Regions from separate parts of the Pseudomonas sp. LBUM1664 genome, predicted to be linked through region 1. Evidence: predicted binding sites of a transcription regulator. Region 1 holds the regulator's gene; the other holds the start of a gene.
The links. The regulator sigma-54, encoded in region 1, starts transcription at its own class of promoters, with help from an activator protein. The targets are predictions, from matches to a motif close to ANTGGCATNNANNTTGCTNT.
Positions count from the first base shown of each region.

Region 1 (7,434 bases):
CGCGGAATGCGAATATCGATGTCATTGAAAATGCTGCGCGTCCCTCGCTTGAAGGACAATCCCTTCAGCTCGACCGCGTAGGCGTTGTCGGCACTCATCTAAACTCCTTGCGATGCAGCCTCACATTCGAATGCCCTGGCCAGCCAACAAACGCTGGTACTGCCGGGCACTCGAACCGGCGGCGAACTATATCACTGCAACAGCCAAGCGCCCAAGGCCCAAGCCTGCGCCTATTCAGTCTGGGTACAGTAAAAGGCAACACTTTATGTCCAGCCTTGCGGATCGTTCGACAAAGCCTGACGAACTAACGTGAGGGAATTGCTCATTACCGCTATAATCGCCGCCTTTTCATCGGGCTATACGATTTCTGACATGAGCCAATCCAGCGACCTGATTCAATCGGCACAACGTACCATCCGCCTCGAGCTCGAAGCCGTACAAGGCTTGCTGCCCCATATCGACGCTGATTTCGTACGCGCCTGCGAGATGATTCTGGCCAGCAAGGGCCGCGTGGTTGTGGTAGGCATGGGCAAGTCCGGGCACATCGGCAACAAGATCGCCGCCACCCTGGCCAGCACCGGCACCACGGCATTTTTCGTCCACCCGGCCGAAGCCAGCCATGGTGACATGGGCATGATCACCCGGGACGACGTCATCCTGGCCCTGTCCAACTCCGGTTCCACCAATGAGATCCTCACCCTGCTGCCGCTGATCAAACGCCTGGGCATCCAGATGATCAGCCTCACCGGCAACCCGGATTCGCCCCTGGCCAAGGCCGCCGAAGTGAACCTCAATGTTCATGTCGAGCACGAAGCCTGCCCGCTGAACCTGGCCCCTACCTCCTCCACCACCGCGGCGCTGGTCATGGGCGACGCCCTGGCCGTGGCCCTGCTGGAAGCCAGGGGGTTCACCGCTGAAGATTTCGCCTTTTCCCATCCCGGTGGCGCCCTGGGCCGTCGCTTGTTGCTGAAAGTCGAAAACGTGATGCACGCAGGCCAGGAGTTGCCGCAGGTACAGCGCGGCACGCTGCTCAAGGACGCGCTCATGGAGATGACCCGCAAGGGGCTGGGCATGACGGTGATTCTCGAAGCCGATGGCAAGCTCGCCGGGATCTTCACCGACGGCGACCTGCGTCGCACCCTGGACCGCGCCATCGATATCCGCCATGCGACCATCGACGAAGTCATGACCCTTCATGGCAAGACTGCCCGCGCCGACATGCTCGCCGCCGAAGCCCTGAAAATCATGGAAGACAATAGAATCAACGCACTGGTGGTAGTGGACAGCGAGGACCGCCCGATCGGCGCTTTCAACCTGTCCGATCTGCTACGTGCAGGAGTAATGTGATGACTACCGATCTGCTGCCACGAGGCAAAAACATCAAGCTCGCCGTCTTCGACGTCGATGGCGTGCTGACCGACGGTCGCCTGTACTTTCTCGAAGACGGCAGTGAATTCAAGACCTTCAACACCCTCGACGGCCAAGGCATCAAGATGTTGATGGCCGCCGGCGTGCAGACCGCCATCATCAGTGGCCGCAAGACCCCGGTGGTCGAGCGGCGCGCCAAGAACCTCGGCATTCCACACCTTTACCAGGGACGCGAAGACAAACTGGTGGTGCTGGACGAGCTTCTGGCTCAACTCAACCTAAGCTATGAACAGGTCGCCTACCTCGGTGACGACCTGCCAGACCTGCCGGTGATTCGCCGGGTTGGCTTGGGCATGGCAGTGGCCAATGCGGCCGCTTTCGTACGCGAACACGCCCACGGTGTTACCACGGCGCGAGGCGGCGAAGGGGCCGCCCGTGAATTCTGTGAACTGATCCTGCGCGCCCAGGGCCGCCTCGAAGCGGCCAACGCCGCGTACCTGTGAGCCATTTATGCTGAGCAAGAAGATTCGCACCATTGTGGTGTTCGGCTGTATCGCAGCGATTTTCGCGGCGGTGGGCTACTGGAACATCAGCCCGGAACGCTTTCTCGACCAGCCTGCTGCCAAGGTTGAAGAGAATATCGACTGGTACGCGACCAACACGCATACCCTGCAATACCTGCCCGATGGCAAAGTGCAGTATGAGATGACATCGGACAAGGTCGACCACGTAAAGGCCACCGACATCACGCTGGTCACCACACCGGACCTGAACATGTTCCGCGGCACCGAGTTCCCGTGGCATGTGCAGAGCGTGCGCGCCGAAGTCAATTCCGGCGGCACCGAAGTGGAACTGATCGACTCGGTACGCATCGCTCGAACCGATGAGAAAAACCGTACGACCATCATTACCAGTAGTCGTATGACAGTCTTCCCACAGCAAGAATATGCGCAGACCGAGCAACCCGTTAGAATCGACGGCGCCGGTGGTGTATCGACCGGCACGGGAATGAAAGCGTATTTGAAGGAAAGCAGGATACACCTGCTATCGAACGTAAGAGGACAGTATGAAGCTCGCTAAAACCCTCCCTATTTTGCTCAGTCTGGGCGCAGCACTGGGAAGCGCGAGCGCCTGGGCCCTTCCCAACGACCGCGACCAACCTATCCGTATCCAGGCCGACGACGCTCAGCTGGACGACAAGAACGGTGTAGCCACCTATAAAGGCGATGTGATCATCACCCAAGGCACGATGAAGGTCACCGGCAATACCGTGACCATCACTCGCACCCCGACCGGCGATATCGACGTGGTGACCTCGGTGGGCAACCTGGCCTATTTCGAGCAGATGCAAACCGCGGGCGACACCAAGCCCGTGCAGGGCTACGGGGTGACTATCCAGTATCACGCTTCCCAAGATCGCGTTGTACTGATCGACCGCGCCAAGGTCATCGACAAAGACGGCAACACCACCCAAGGCGAGAAAATCGTCTACGACACGAACAAAAAACTGGCCAGCGCCGGTCGTGCCACGGGTAACAAGGTGACCGAGCAGCGCCCACGGATCGACATGGTGATCCAGCCTAAAAAGAAAACCGAGCAGAAGGCCCAGTAATGGCAACTCTGAAAGCTCAGCACCTGGCCAAGAGCTACAAGAGCCGTCAAGTCGTACGTGACGTCAGCCTGTCCATCGACAGCGGCCAGATCGTCGGCCTGCTCGGCCCCAACGGCGCGGGCAAGACTACCTGCTTCTACATGATCGTCGGCCTGGTCCAGGCCGATCAGGGTCGCGTGCTGATCGACGACCTGGACGTCAGCCACCAGCCGATGCACGGCCGGGCAAAGGCCGGTATCGGCTATCTGCCGCAAGAAGCGTCGATCTTCCGCAAACTGTCGGTTGCCGACAACATCATGGCGATCCTCGAGACCCGCAAGGAGCTCGACAAGGCTGGCCGCCGCCAGGAGCTGGAAAGCCTGTTGCAGGAATTCCACATCAACCACATTCGCGACAACCTGGGTATGAGCCTGTCCGGTGGCGAACGGCGACGCGTGGAAATTGCCCGCGCCCTGGCCACCGCACCGAAATTCATCCTGCTCGACGAACCGTTCGCCGGTGTGGATCCGATCTCGGTGGGCGACATCAAGCAGATCATCCACCACCTCAAGGCCAAGGGGATCGGCGTGCTGATCACCGACCACAACGTGCGTGAGACGCTGGATATCTGTGAAACCGCCTATATCGTCAATGACGGCCAGCTGATCGCCGAAGGCGACTCCGCCACCATCCTGGCCAATGAACTGGTCAAGGAAGTGTATCTGGGCCATGAGTTCCGCCTGTAAGCACAAAGTGTCTGGCGAATCGCCCGGGCGTCGTTTAATTTTATTACGGCGACGCCCTAGGCAAACACTCCAGTTTCAGGCATATAATTTGCTTATGTTTGGCGCTTCGGCGCCCTGTAGTGGATGGCGCATGTGCGCCGGCGAATTAAGGTGTTAAGCCCCAGCCATGAAACCATCGCTAGTCTTGAGAATGGGCCAGCAGCTGACGATGACACCGCAGCTGCAACAGGCCATCCGCCTGCTCCAATTGTCGACCCTGGACCTGCAACAGGAAATCCAGGAGGCCCTGGAGTCCAATCCGATGCTCGAACGCCAGGAAGAAGGCGACGACTTCGACAACACCGATCCGCTGGCCGACAACGTCGAGCAAAAAACCAGTACCGAAATCCCGGAACCGTCCTACCAGGAAGCCGCCCCGACGGTGGATAACCTTGAGGATGGCGAATGGAACGAACGCATCCCCAATGACCTGCCGGTGGACACGGCCTGGGAAGACGTCTACCAGACCAGCGCCAGCAGCCTGCCAAGCGGCGATGACGACGAGTGGGACTTCACCACCCGCACCTCCGCTGGCGAGAGCCTGCAAAGCCATCTGCTGTGGCAGCTGAACCTGTCGCCGATGTCCGACACCGATCGCCTGATCGCCGTGACCCTGATCGATTGCATCAATAATCAGGGCTACCTGGACGAAACGCTCGAAGAAATCCTCGAAGCCTTCGACCCCGAGCTGGACATCGAACTGGACGAGATCGAAGCCGTCCTGCACCGCATTCAGCAATTCGAGCCGGCCGGCATCGGCGCCCGTAACCTGGGCGAGTGCCTGCTGCTGCAACTGCGCCAGTTATCCGCCAAGACGCCTTGGCTGGCCGAAGCCAAGCGGCTGGTCACCGATTACATCGACCTGCTGGGTGGTCGCGACTACAGCCAACTGATGCGGCGCATGAAGCTCAAGGAAGATGAACTGCGCCAGGTGATCGAACTGGTCCAGAGCCTCAACCCGCGCCCGGGCTCGCAGATCGAGTCCACCGAACCCGAATACGTGGTGCCCGACGTGATCGTGCGCAAGCACAACGATCGCTGGCTGGTGGAACTGAACCAGGAATCGGTGCCCAAGCTGCGGGTCAACGCCCAGTACGCAGGCTTTGTAAGGCGCGCTGACACCAGCGCCGACAACACCTTCATGCGCAACCAGTTGCAGGAAGCGCGCTGGTTCATCAAGAGCCTGCAAAGTCGCAACGAAACCTTGATGAAAGTAGCCACCCAGATCGTCGAGCATCAGCGCGGCTTCCTGGAGTACGGCGACGAAGCGATGAAACCGTTGGTCCTGCATGACATCGCCGAGGCGGTTGGCATGCACGAGTCGACGATTTCGCGGGTGACCACCCAGAAATTCATGCATACCCCTCGGGGCATCTATGAATTGAAATACTTTTTCTCCAGCCACGTCAGCACCTCCGAAGGCGGTGAATGCTCGTCCACGGCCATCCGCGCGATCATCAAAAAACTGGTAGCGGCGGAAAATCAGAAAAAGCCGTTGAGTGACAGCAAGATCGCTGGTTTACTGGAGGCACAAGGCATTCAGGTGGCCCGCCGTACCGTCGCCAAATACCGCGAATCCTTAGGGATCGCACCTTCGAGCGAACGCAAGCGGTTGATGTAACAGGCCACGCCACAGCGTTCCAGTGGCAGGTATTTCTGCCTGCCGCTTTATGCACTGGCAACGAAGGAGAAGCTGTATGCAAGTCAACATCAGTGGACACCAACTGGAAGTGACCGAGCCCCTGCGCACCTACATCGGCGAAAAACTCGACCGATTAGAAAGGCATTTCGACAAGATCACCAACGTGCAAGTCACGATGAACGTCGAGAAGCTGCTGCAGAAAATCGAAGCCACGCTGCATATCCCCGGCGGAGAAGTGGTCGCCAACGCGGAGCACACCGACATGTACGCCGCAATTGACCTGCTGACCGACAAGCTGGATCGCCAACTCAAAAAGCATAAGGAAAAGACCCAAAGCCTCCTTCAGGGCGCAACCGGTCGTTAACCCCCCCAATCCATGATCCGACTAGAATCCATCCTGACCCCCGGCCGTTCCCTGGTGAACGTGCCGGGTGGCAGTAAAAAGAAAGCCCTAGAACAAATCGCCGACCTGATCGGCCGCGAAGTGCCGGACCTGAAAAGGCAGGACGTCTTCGAGGCCTTGATCGCCCGTGAAAAACTCGGTTCCACCGGTTTTGGCAACGGCATCGCCATCCCTCACTGCCGCCTCAAAGGTTGTACCGCGCCAATCAGCGCGCTGTTGCACCTTGAAGCCGCCATAGATTTCGACGCCATCGACGGCGCACCGGTCGACCTGCTGTTTGTACTGCTGGTTCCGGAAGCGGCGACCGATGCGCACCTTGAGCTGCTGCGCCAGATCGCCAGCATGCTGGACCGCAAGGAAGTACGCGAAAAACTGCGCAGCGCACCGAGCAACCAGGCCTTGTATCAGGTAGTCCTGGACGAGCAGAGCGGTCATTAACATGCGCATGATCATCGTCAGTGGCCGCTCCGGCTCCGGTAAAAGCACCGCCCTCAATGTGCTTGAGGACAGCGGCTACTATTGCATCGACAACCTGCCAGCCGGCCTGCTGCCGGAACTGGCCGAGCGCGCCCTGATCCACACCGAACTGGCGCAACCCTTGGTGGCGGTGTCCATCGATGCACGCAACCTGCCGAGCCATCTGTCGCGGTTTCCTGAACTGCTCGAGGAAGTGCGCAACCGGCATATCCAGTGCGATGTGCTGTACCTGGATGCCGATGAAGAGACACTGCTCAAGCGCTTTTCCGAAACCCGCCGGCGCCACCCGCTGAGCAACGCCAGCCGCTCCCTGGCCGAAGCCATCCATGACGAAAGCCAGCTGCTGAGTCCGATCGCCGACCTGGCGGACCTGAAGGTCAACACCACGAACCTGAACCTGTATCAGTTGCGCGACACCATCAAGTTGCGCCTGCTGAACCAGCCGGAGCCGGGCACGGCGTTCCTGGTGGAGTCGTTCGGTTTCAAGCGTGGCATGCCGGTAGACGCCGACCTGGTGTTCGATGTGCGCTGCCTGCCCAACCCTTATTGGAAACCGGAATTGCGTGAGCAATCCGGGCTCGACCAGCCGGTGGTCGACTACCTGGCTGCCCAGCCGGATGTCGAGGACATGTATCAGGACATCTCCAGCTACCTGCTCAAATGGCTGCCCCGCTTCGCCGCGAGCAACCGTGCCTACGTCACAATCGCCATCGGCTGTACCGGAGGCCATCACCGCTCCGTCTACCTGACCGAACGCCTGGGTCAGCTCCTGCAACAATCCCTGAAGAACGTCCAGGTTCGCCACCGCGACCTCAGCTAAAGGATTCACATCGCGATGCCTGCTCAGGAAATTGAAATCATCAACAAGCTGGGTCTGCATGCCCGTGCGTCGGCCAAGTTCGTCGGGGTTGCAGGCCAGTTCAAGGACACCAGCATCAGAGTCGGCCGCACGCCGGAGTCCACGATCGACGGTAAAAGCATCATGGCGATGATGATGCTCGCCGCCGGCAAGGGCACCAAGATCTACCTGGAAACTGAAGGTGAGCAGGCACAAGAAGCAATGGATGCGCTGAAGGCCCTGATCAACAACTTTTTCGACGAAGGTGGATAACCCCACCCCCTGTTGCTCTGTTCGACTATCAGGCCAACGCCGTATCCATCACCATCA
Region 1 is NZ_CP166791.1:5,296,916-5,304,349, forward strand. It holds gene ACA047_RS24760 (ATP-binding cassette domain-containing protein) at 1-98, opposite strand, end outside; gene ACA047_RS24765 (KpsF/GutQ family sugar-phosphate isomerase) at 373-1,347, shown strand; gene ACA047_RS24770 (KdsC family phosphatase) at 1,347-1,871, shown strand; gene lptC (LPS export ABC transporter periplasmic protein LptC) at 1,879-2,448, shown strand; gene lptA (lipopolysaccharide transport periplasmic protein LptA) at 2,435-2,980, shown strand; gene lptB (LPS export ABC transporter ATP-binding protein) at 2,980-3,705, shown strand; gene ACA047_RS24790 (RNA polymerase factor sigma-54) at 3,872-5,365, shown strand; gene hpf (ribosome hibernation-promoting factor, HPF/YfiA family) at 5,442-5,750, shown strand; gene ptsN (PTS IIA-like nitrogen regulatory protein PtsN) at 5,763-6,227, shown strand; gene rapZ (RNase adapter RapZ) at 6,229-7,086, shown strand; gene ACA047_RS24810 (HPr family phosphocarrier protein) at 7,102-7,377, shown strand; gene ACA047_RS24815 (ZIP family metal transporter) at 7,406-7,434, opposite strand, start outside.

Region 2 (7,434 bases), 810 kb from region 1:
CAATCCTACCGAATACTTCTCGGGGGATTTCCTCAAGCGCTATATCCGCGACCCGCAAAGCCTGCGTCGCTGGCCCCAAGGCAAGATGCCCGGGTTCTCAGAGGCGGGGCTGCCGGACTCGGAACTGGATTTACTGGTGGGGTATTTGAAGCATATGGCGGGGCGTAAACAGCCGTTGAGCCAGTAAGTTTGCTTCCGTGGCGAGGGAGCTTGCTCCCGATGGGCTGCGCAGCAGCCCCTTAAAAAGCTTGCGAGCGCTTCGCACTCGAGCGGGAGCAAGCTCCCTCGCCACAAAAGCTCGCTCGCCAGGCGGTTATTGCTGCTGCACCGTGATCACCGGCGCCGGTATCACGACCACCTTGGCATGCATCTGCTCACAACCGCCGCCCCGGCGCATGCCGCGAACCGGGCAGGCATCCAGGTAATCCAGGCCCACGGCCAGTTTCAGGTGTCGTTCCGGACGGGCCAGTTGGTTGGTCACGTCGAAGCTGTACCAGGCGTCGTCCAGCCAGGCTTCGGCCCAGGCGTGGCTGGCCAGGTGTTCGCTGTTGTCGCTGAACAGATAGCCCGACACATACCGCGCCGGCACACCCAGGCTACGGGCGCAGGCCAGGAATGCGTGGGCGTGATCCTGGCACACGCCGCTGCGGCCGGCAAAAGCCTGGGCCGCGCTGGTCTCGACTTCGGTCGAGCCGGGCGTATAGGTCATGTGCTGGTTCAGTCCGTGCATCAAGTCGATCAACGCCGTGCGATCGCGCCGTTGCTTGCATTGCTGCTGGGCAAACCCGCGAAGCGCTTCGTCCGCCTCGGTCAGCCGGGTGAACCGCAGGAACGGCAGCGCCGACTGGCTCTCGTGCTCGGCTTCGCGTAACGGATCGATGTCCACCTGGCCGCGGGCGCCGATGACGATCGTTTCGTGAGGCTCGTCCAGAGTGAGCACATGAAGGATGTTGCCGAACGGATCCAGTTGCGCCCGCACAGGCCGGGGCAAATCGAGTTGCCAACTCAGTACATGCTGGCGTTCGCTGTCGTGGGGGGTCAGGCGCAGGTACTGGATGCTGGCGCGAACCTGGTCTTCATAGTGGTAGGCCGTTTCATGGCTGATTGAGAGTCTCATATGACCTCCAGGTAGGAACTGTGAATGGCGTTGCCCAGTTCGCGGACCAGTGGGATGAATTCGGTGAGCCAGGCATGCAGGCCCCCGCCGAGGATTTCGTTGATGCCGGTGTAGCGCAAGCGTGCGTCCATTTCCGCCGCCAGGCGTTGTGCGTGTCGGCCGGTAGTGCCCGGCAGGCTCGCGAGGATCTGGTCGATCTCTTCGGTGCAGGCACGCAGCGAACGCGGCACGTCGGCGCGCAACAGCAGCAGTTCAGCCACGTGGCGGGCACCGGGGGCGTCGCGATAGATCTCGGTGTAGGCCTCGAAGGAAGACAAGGCCCGCAACAGCGCACTCCATTGGTAGTACGCGTGGGCCGTGCCGTCGCTGACCGCGTCGGCCTGATCGCCCGCCATTTCGTAGCGGGCGTCGAGCAAGCGCAAGGTGTTGTCGGCCCTTTCGATAAAGGTCCCCAGACGAATGAACCTGAACGCGTCGTTACGCATGATGGTGCCGTAGGTTGCGCCTCGAAACAGGTGGGACCTTTCCTTGATCCACTCGCAAAAACGGCTCATGCCGTAGCGACTCAGGCCTTGCTCGGCAATATCGCGAATCTCCAGCCAGGTGGCGTTGATGTTTTCCCACATGTCGGCGGTGATTCGCCCACGCACCGCGTGGGCACTGGCCCGCGCGGAGCCGAGGCAACTGTAGATGCTGGTCGGGTTGGCAGCTTCCAGGGCAAAAAAATGCAGCAATCGCTCGGCATGCAAATCGCCATGTCGTTCTCGGTAATCGTCCAGCGTGCCAGTAATCAACAACGGCATCGCCAGTTCGTGCAAGCCGTCGCCGCGCCCGTCCTGGGGCATCAGTGACAGCGAATAGCTGACGTCGAGCATCCGCGCGAGGTTTTCCGCGCGCTCCAGGTAACGCGACATCCAATACAGATCCGAGGCGGTTCTACTTAACATGGCAGCTCCTTCAATCCTCGACCACCCAGGTGTCCTTGGTACCACCGCCCTGGGACGAGTTCACCACCAGGGAGCCTTCGCGTAGCGCAACGCGGGTCAGGCCGCCAGGCACCACGCGGGTTTCACGACCGGACAGCACAAACGGACGCAAGTCGATGTGGCGCGGGGCGATGCCGTTTTCGACAAAGGTCGGGCACGTCGAAAGCGACAGCGTCGGCTGAGCGATGTAGGCGTGCGGCTTGGCCTTGATCCGCTCGCGGAAGGCGTCGATCTGCGCCGTCGTCGCGGCCGGCCCCACCAGCATTCCGTAACCGCCGGAGCCTTGGGTTTCCTTGACCACCAGATCCGGAAGGTTCGCCAGAACGTGGGAAAGTTCAGCGGGATTACGGCACTGCCATGTAGGGACGTTCTTCAGGATCGGCTCTTCGTCCAGGTAAAAACGGATCATATCGGTGACAAACGGGTACACCGACTTGTCGTCCGCCACACCAGTGCCGATGGCATTGGCCAGCACCACATTGCCCGAACGGTAGGACGACAGCAGCCCCGGTACACCGAGCATTGAATCCGGATTGAAGGCCAGTGGATCGAGGAATGCGTCATCGAGACGACGGTAAATCACATCCACCGCTTTCGGCCCGTCAGTGGTGCGCATGAACACCTTGTCGTCGCGCACGAACAGATCAGCGCCTTCCACCAGCTCCACGCCCATCTCACGGGCCAGGAACGCGTGTTCGAAGAAAGCGCTGTTGAAACGCCCAGGCGTGAGCACGACAACACTGGGGTCATCCAGCGGGCTGGAGCTTTTCAGGGTATCGAGCAGCAGGTTGGGATAATGGTCAATCGGGGCGATGCGCTGGACGGCGAACAGCTCGGGGAACAGGCGCATCATCATCTTGCGATCTTCGAGCATGTAGCTGACGCCGCTGGGCGTACGAAGATTGTCTTCGAGCACGTAGTACGTGCCGTCGCCATCGCGTACCAGGTCGACACCGCAAATGTGGGCATAGATGTCGCGGTGCAGATCCAACCCTTGCATCGCCAACTGATACTGCTCGTTGGCCAGCACCTGCTCGGCCGGGATGATGCCGGCCCGGATAATCCGTTGTTCGTGGTAGAGGTCGGCGAGAAACATGTTCAGCGCCTTGACCCGCTGGATGCAGCCACGCTCGACCACTCGCCATTCACTGGCGGGGATGCTGCGCGGGATGGTGTCGAAAGGGATCAGGCGCTCTGTGCCCTGCTCGTCACCGTAGAGCGTGAACGTAATCCCGGCGCGATGAAACAGCAGATCGGCTTCGCGTCTGCGTTGGGCCAGAAGCTCGTCAGGCGTTTCGGCCAGCCAACGGGAAAATGCCCGGTAATGCGGGCGGACCTGGCCGTCGGCGTCGTACATTTCATCAAAACCAGTGCGGATCATGCCGTACTCCTTGTCACCCTGACATCAAGGCTTCGCAAGGCCCGTGCCATCGGCATAAACGCCTTATGATCAACGGGTTGGATTATCCACCGATAGCCCCCGCACCCTTATAGTGCAAAAAATGCCCCCACCCCGCCGCGCCTCGCTTCATTACGACGCAAGGCGCGGCTCTCCTGAGCATAGCCACGGAAAAAGGACACAACCTGCCCTGGATACAGTTAGGTACAAAACCTGCGGGGATGAGCATTCGCCAGAGTGTGGGTCAGTTGAGGTGATGTTGGCGGTAGATCAGTGGGTGATGTTCTTGTTTGGCATCGCACATGAAAACGGCCGACACAAAGGTCAGCCGTTGCTTTGGTTGCGGTGAGAGAAATGTCAGGCCTGCAGGCGCCGAATCTCTTGCTTGACGCCCCAGCCTTCGATGATGCCGCCCAAGGGCTCGACCACCGCCTCAAAGTCTTGCTCGAAGTCTCCAATGTCATCATAGGTGGCGTACATCACCCGGCTCAGCTCCAATGACCAAGCCCCGTCGTCCCGTGCACTGATCTGCGCATTTAACGATTCCCCGCGAAAATGACCTGCTGCCCTGCGCGCCCGCTCCTCATCCGGGAAAATGGCGTAGAACTCGATGGGATGGAATCGTGAAAAATCGAAACCGCCTTCTTTCATGCGGCGCAACACGCTGGTGCTGATGTCTTCTTGATAGGCTGTGCTCATGAAACGTCCTCCTGAACTGATGGATAGACTTTCCGTCTTCCCGTACGCGCAACCCGTGAGCTACACGCGATGCGGCATCAAATTACCGTCGGGACACAAGCATGTAGCTGACAAGACCGGACCTTCGCGATCCCTCGCTGATCTCAATTGCAGAGTAGCCTCAAGTCGTGGCGAGTGCCAAGCGGAGCTTGGCAATGAACTTCATGAAATTGGAGTAATGCTGATAATTTCGATGCTGTGCTGGGATTTTAGGTTCTTGACTGTAGGGTCTTCGGTACGCCCCTCCAGATCGTTGAGGTCCAGTTGCTCGAGCACTGGAAGCAACCTTTCTCGAATCAGTTGTGCAGCCTGCTCCATGGTGGGCTCCTGGTCACAGTAGAACGGCTCGACGATAGTTTCGCCGTGGTCATCAACGAAAGTGATTTCCCACTTTTGCATCGGTGTCTCCTCGATCAATTCAGGGCCTGGCTTACCTTTATCTCGACATTGAAAGCGCAACATTCGTTCCGCTGAGTGGTTGGACGGCACGCATGAAAAAACCGCCTCGCGGGCGGTCTTTCCATGCAGCCATTTGCACAGCCCTGCCGATTATTTCTCGGCACGTTCCTTCAACGCTTTCAAGGTGTTGAACGGCGCGTCCACCACGAACTTGTTGGCCAGCCAAGACGGTACCTGACCACCCGGCTCGGTGTGCACCTGGTAGGTCACTTCGACCTGGTTCGCGCCCTTGGGCGTGAACTTCCAGAAGCCCTCGACCTGCGCCACCCGCACAAAACCCTTTTCTTCGGGCAGATAGGTCGGCACACCTTCAAGATTGCGCGTCAGGCTGCCATCAGCGCCTTCGACGGTGATGACTTTCAGCACCGAGTCCCGAGGCGTAACCGGCCACGGCGTATTGAACTGGGTATAGGTCCAGCTCTGATTGCCTTCGTGCTTGAGCAGTTTCTGGCTCTTGCACTCATGAATCCAGGCGCAGGCGCCCGAGACGTCTTCCTGCAGGGCCCGCAGCTTGGCCATGGTGGTTGTCATGACGGTCACGCCGCGATAGGCCTTGTATTTGGAGCCGGCCACTTCACTGAGGGAAACCTTGATACCGTCCTGATCCTTAGCGACTTGCCAGTCTTCTGCCTGGGCGGTGGCCGTTGCCAACAACACGGTCAAACCACACAACACAGCCATACGATGCAGCGAACCCATAATTTTTTCCTTATTGTCCAAGTTCGTTCATTTCAGTTCCGATCATTGACCCACTACGCTGCAGTGACTTGCTCCCACCAACCGATGAGCCGGATGGCGTCTTCGCTGCTGTTGCCACAAACCTCGATGTCGGCTTCGAACGCCGAGCACACCGACGGTCGTTCCGACTGGCCGAAGATCCTGCACAGGTTATCGACCGACAATTGCACGCAGCGTTCTCCCGCCGGTTTGCCTTGGGGCATGCCAGGGATGGGCGAGCTGATGGAAGGGGCGATGCAACAGGCGCCACAGCCTTCACGGCATTTCATGACGACATCATCCTCACGGCAGGTAATAGTTAGTAACAGAACACAGAGTAACGGCTAAAACACTCGTTTTAAATTACCGTCCGCGTGTTTTTTCGCCCACGGCAGGATGACCGGACAGTCATCGACGAACTGCATTCAAGGCGATGGGCTATTGCTTGAACTCGAACTCCAGCGCCGCGCCGTCCACTTCCTTGCGTTCCTGATTACGCAGTGGCAGTTGCATTTCATTGCTCAGCAAACGGCCATTGAGTTGGAACGGTCCGGGCTTTTCCTCGAACATGGACGGCAACAGCTGCTCACGCTTGGGCGACAGCACCTTACCCGGCGGTTGCAGTTTCTCGACCATCTCATGGGGCAGGCTTAAGTCCAGCTTGGCCGGCGGCAACGGGATCTTGGCGACCTCACGGGCAGATTTGCTCTTGGAGGCGACAGGGGCGCGTTTTTTCTTCGCCGGAGCCGCTTTTTTCGCGGGAGCCTTTTTGACCACTGCCGGTTTTTTCGGCACATTTTTCGTGGCGCTGGCGGCTGTTTTCTCCTGTGCCGAAGCAGCCACGACGCCTCCCGTATGGAAGGCAGTCAACAGGCCGATCAAAACCCAGGCGGCAGGAACAATGGCTTTCATAAATACAACGGCATTTACGGCAGAGACCCCCATGCTCGCCTGATAATAAGGTGCTGACAAGCACATCAGGCTAAGCGGTTGATTCCTTTCAAAAACCGCTGGCGGTCTCCTGGCACAATTGAGTGGCCAACAGGCCCAGCGTCATCAAGGCCCGCTCGGCTTCGCGGTTCCAAGGTGTGCCGCAATTCAGGCGGATACAGTGATTGAACTGCTCGGTGTTACTGAAAATCAGCCCTGGCGCGATACTGATGCCTTGTTGCAGTGCCCGCACATGCAACTCCTGGGTATTGACCCGCCCCGGCAGGCTGACCCACAGGATGAAACCGCCGGTGGGACGGCTCATTTGCGTGCCTTCAGGGAAGTACTGCTGCACCGCCAACTGAAAGGCGCTGAGGTTCTTGCGGTACTCCTGGCGGATATAGCGCAAGTGCCGGTCATAGCCGCCATTTTCCAGATACGCCGCGATGCCCATCTGCGTGACGCTGCACGCCGAGTGAGTGCTGAAGGTCTGGAGCCGTTGGATTTCCTGCTGGAATTTTCCGGCGATCATCCAGCCGATGCGCACACCCGGAGATAACGTCTTGGAAAAACTCGAACAGTAAATGACCCGGTCCAACCGGTCATAGGCCTTGAGCGCCTTGGTGCGTCCCTGCTCGAACATCAACTCGCCATAGATATCGTCCTCGACGATCTGAATGTCGAAGTCCGATGCCAGACGCAACAGTTGCTTTTGCCGCTCCTCGGGCATGGTGCCGCCCAGGGGGTTGCTCAGGCGCGTGGTCAGCACCAGCGCCTTGATCGACCACTGGTTGGCCGCCAGTTGCAGGGCCTCAAGGCTCATGCCGGTGACCGGGTCGCTGGGGATCTCGATGACCTTGAGGCCCAACAGATCCGCCAATTGCAGCAAGCCATAGTAGGTGGGCGATTCGGCTGCAATCAGATCCCCTGGCCGGGTCAGCACCCGCAAGGACATTTGCAGCGCATCGACACAGCCGTGGGTAATCACCACCTCGGAGGGATCCACCACTACGCCGGCGTCACGCATGCGAATCGCCACCTGGCGACGCAACGGCTCGAAGCCCGGGCTGAACATGTAGCTGAACGCC
Region 2 is NZ_CP166791.1:4,491,447-4,498,880, forward strand. It holds gene ACA047_RS20955 (c-type cytochrome) at 1-187, shown strand, start outside; gene ACA047_RS20960 (transglutaminase family protein) at 314-1,117, opposite strand; gene ACA047_RS20965 (alpha-E domain-containing protein) at 1,114-2,064, opposite strand; gene ACA047_RS20970 (circularly permuted type 2 ATP-grasp protein) at 2,075-3,484, opposite strand; gene ACA047_RS20975 (ribonuclease E inhibitor RraB) at 3,860-4,201, opposite strand; gene ACA047_RS20980 (hypothetical protein) at 4,403-4,639, opposite strand; gene ACA047_RS20985 (START domain-containing protein) at 4,790-5,398, opposite strand; gene ACA047_RS20990 (YkgJ family cysteine cluster protein) at 5,452-5,706, opposite strand; gene ACA047_RS20995 (translation initiation factor 2) at 5,855-6,328, opposite strand; gene ACA047_RS21000 (aminotransferase-like domain-containing protein) at 6,417-7,434, opposite strand, start outside.
Region 2: ACA047_RS20970 (circularly permuted type 2 ATP-grasp protein) is a predicted target of sigma-54. The motif match lies at 3,516-3,535, and genes of this name have one in related genera.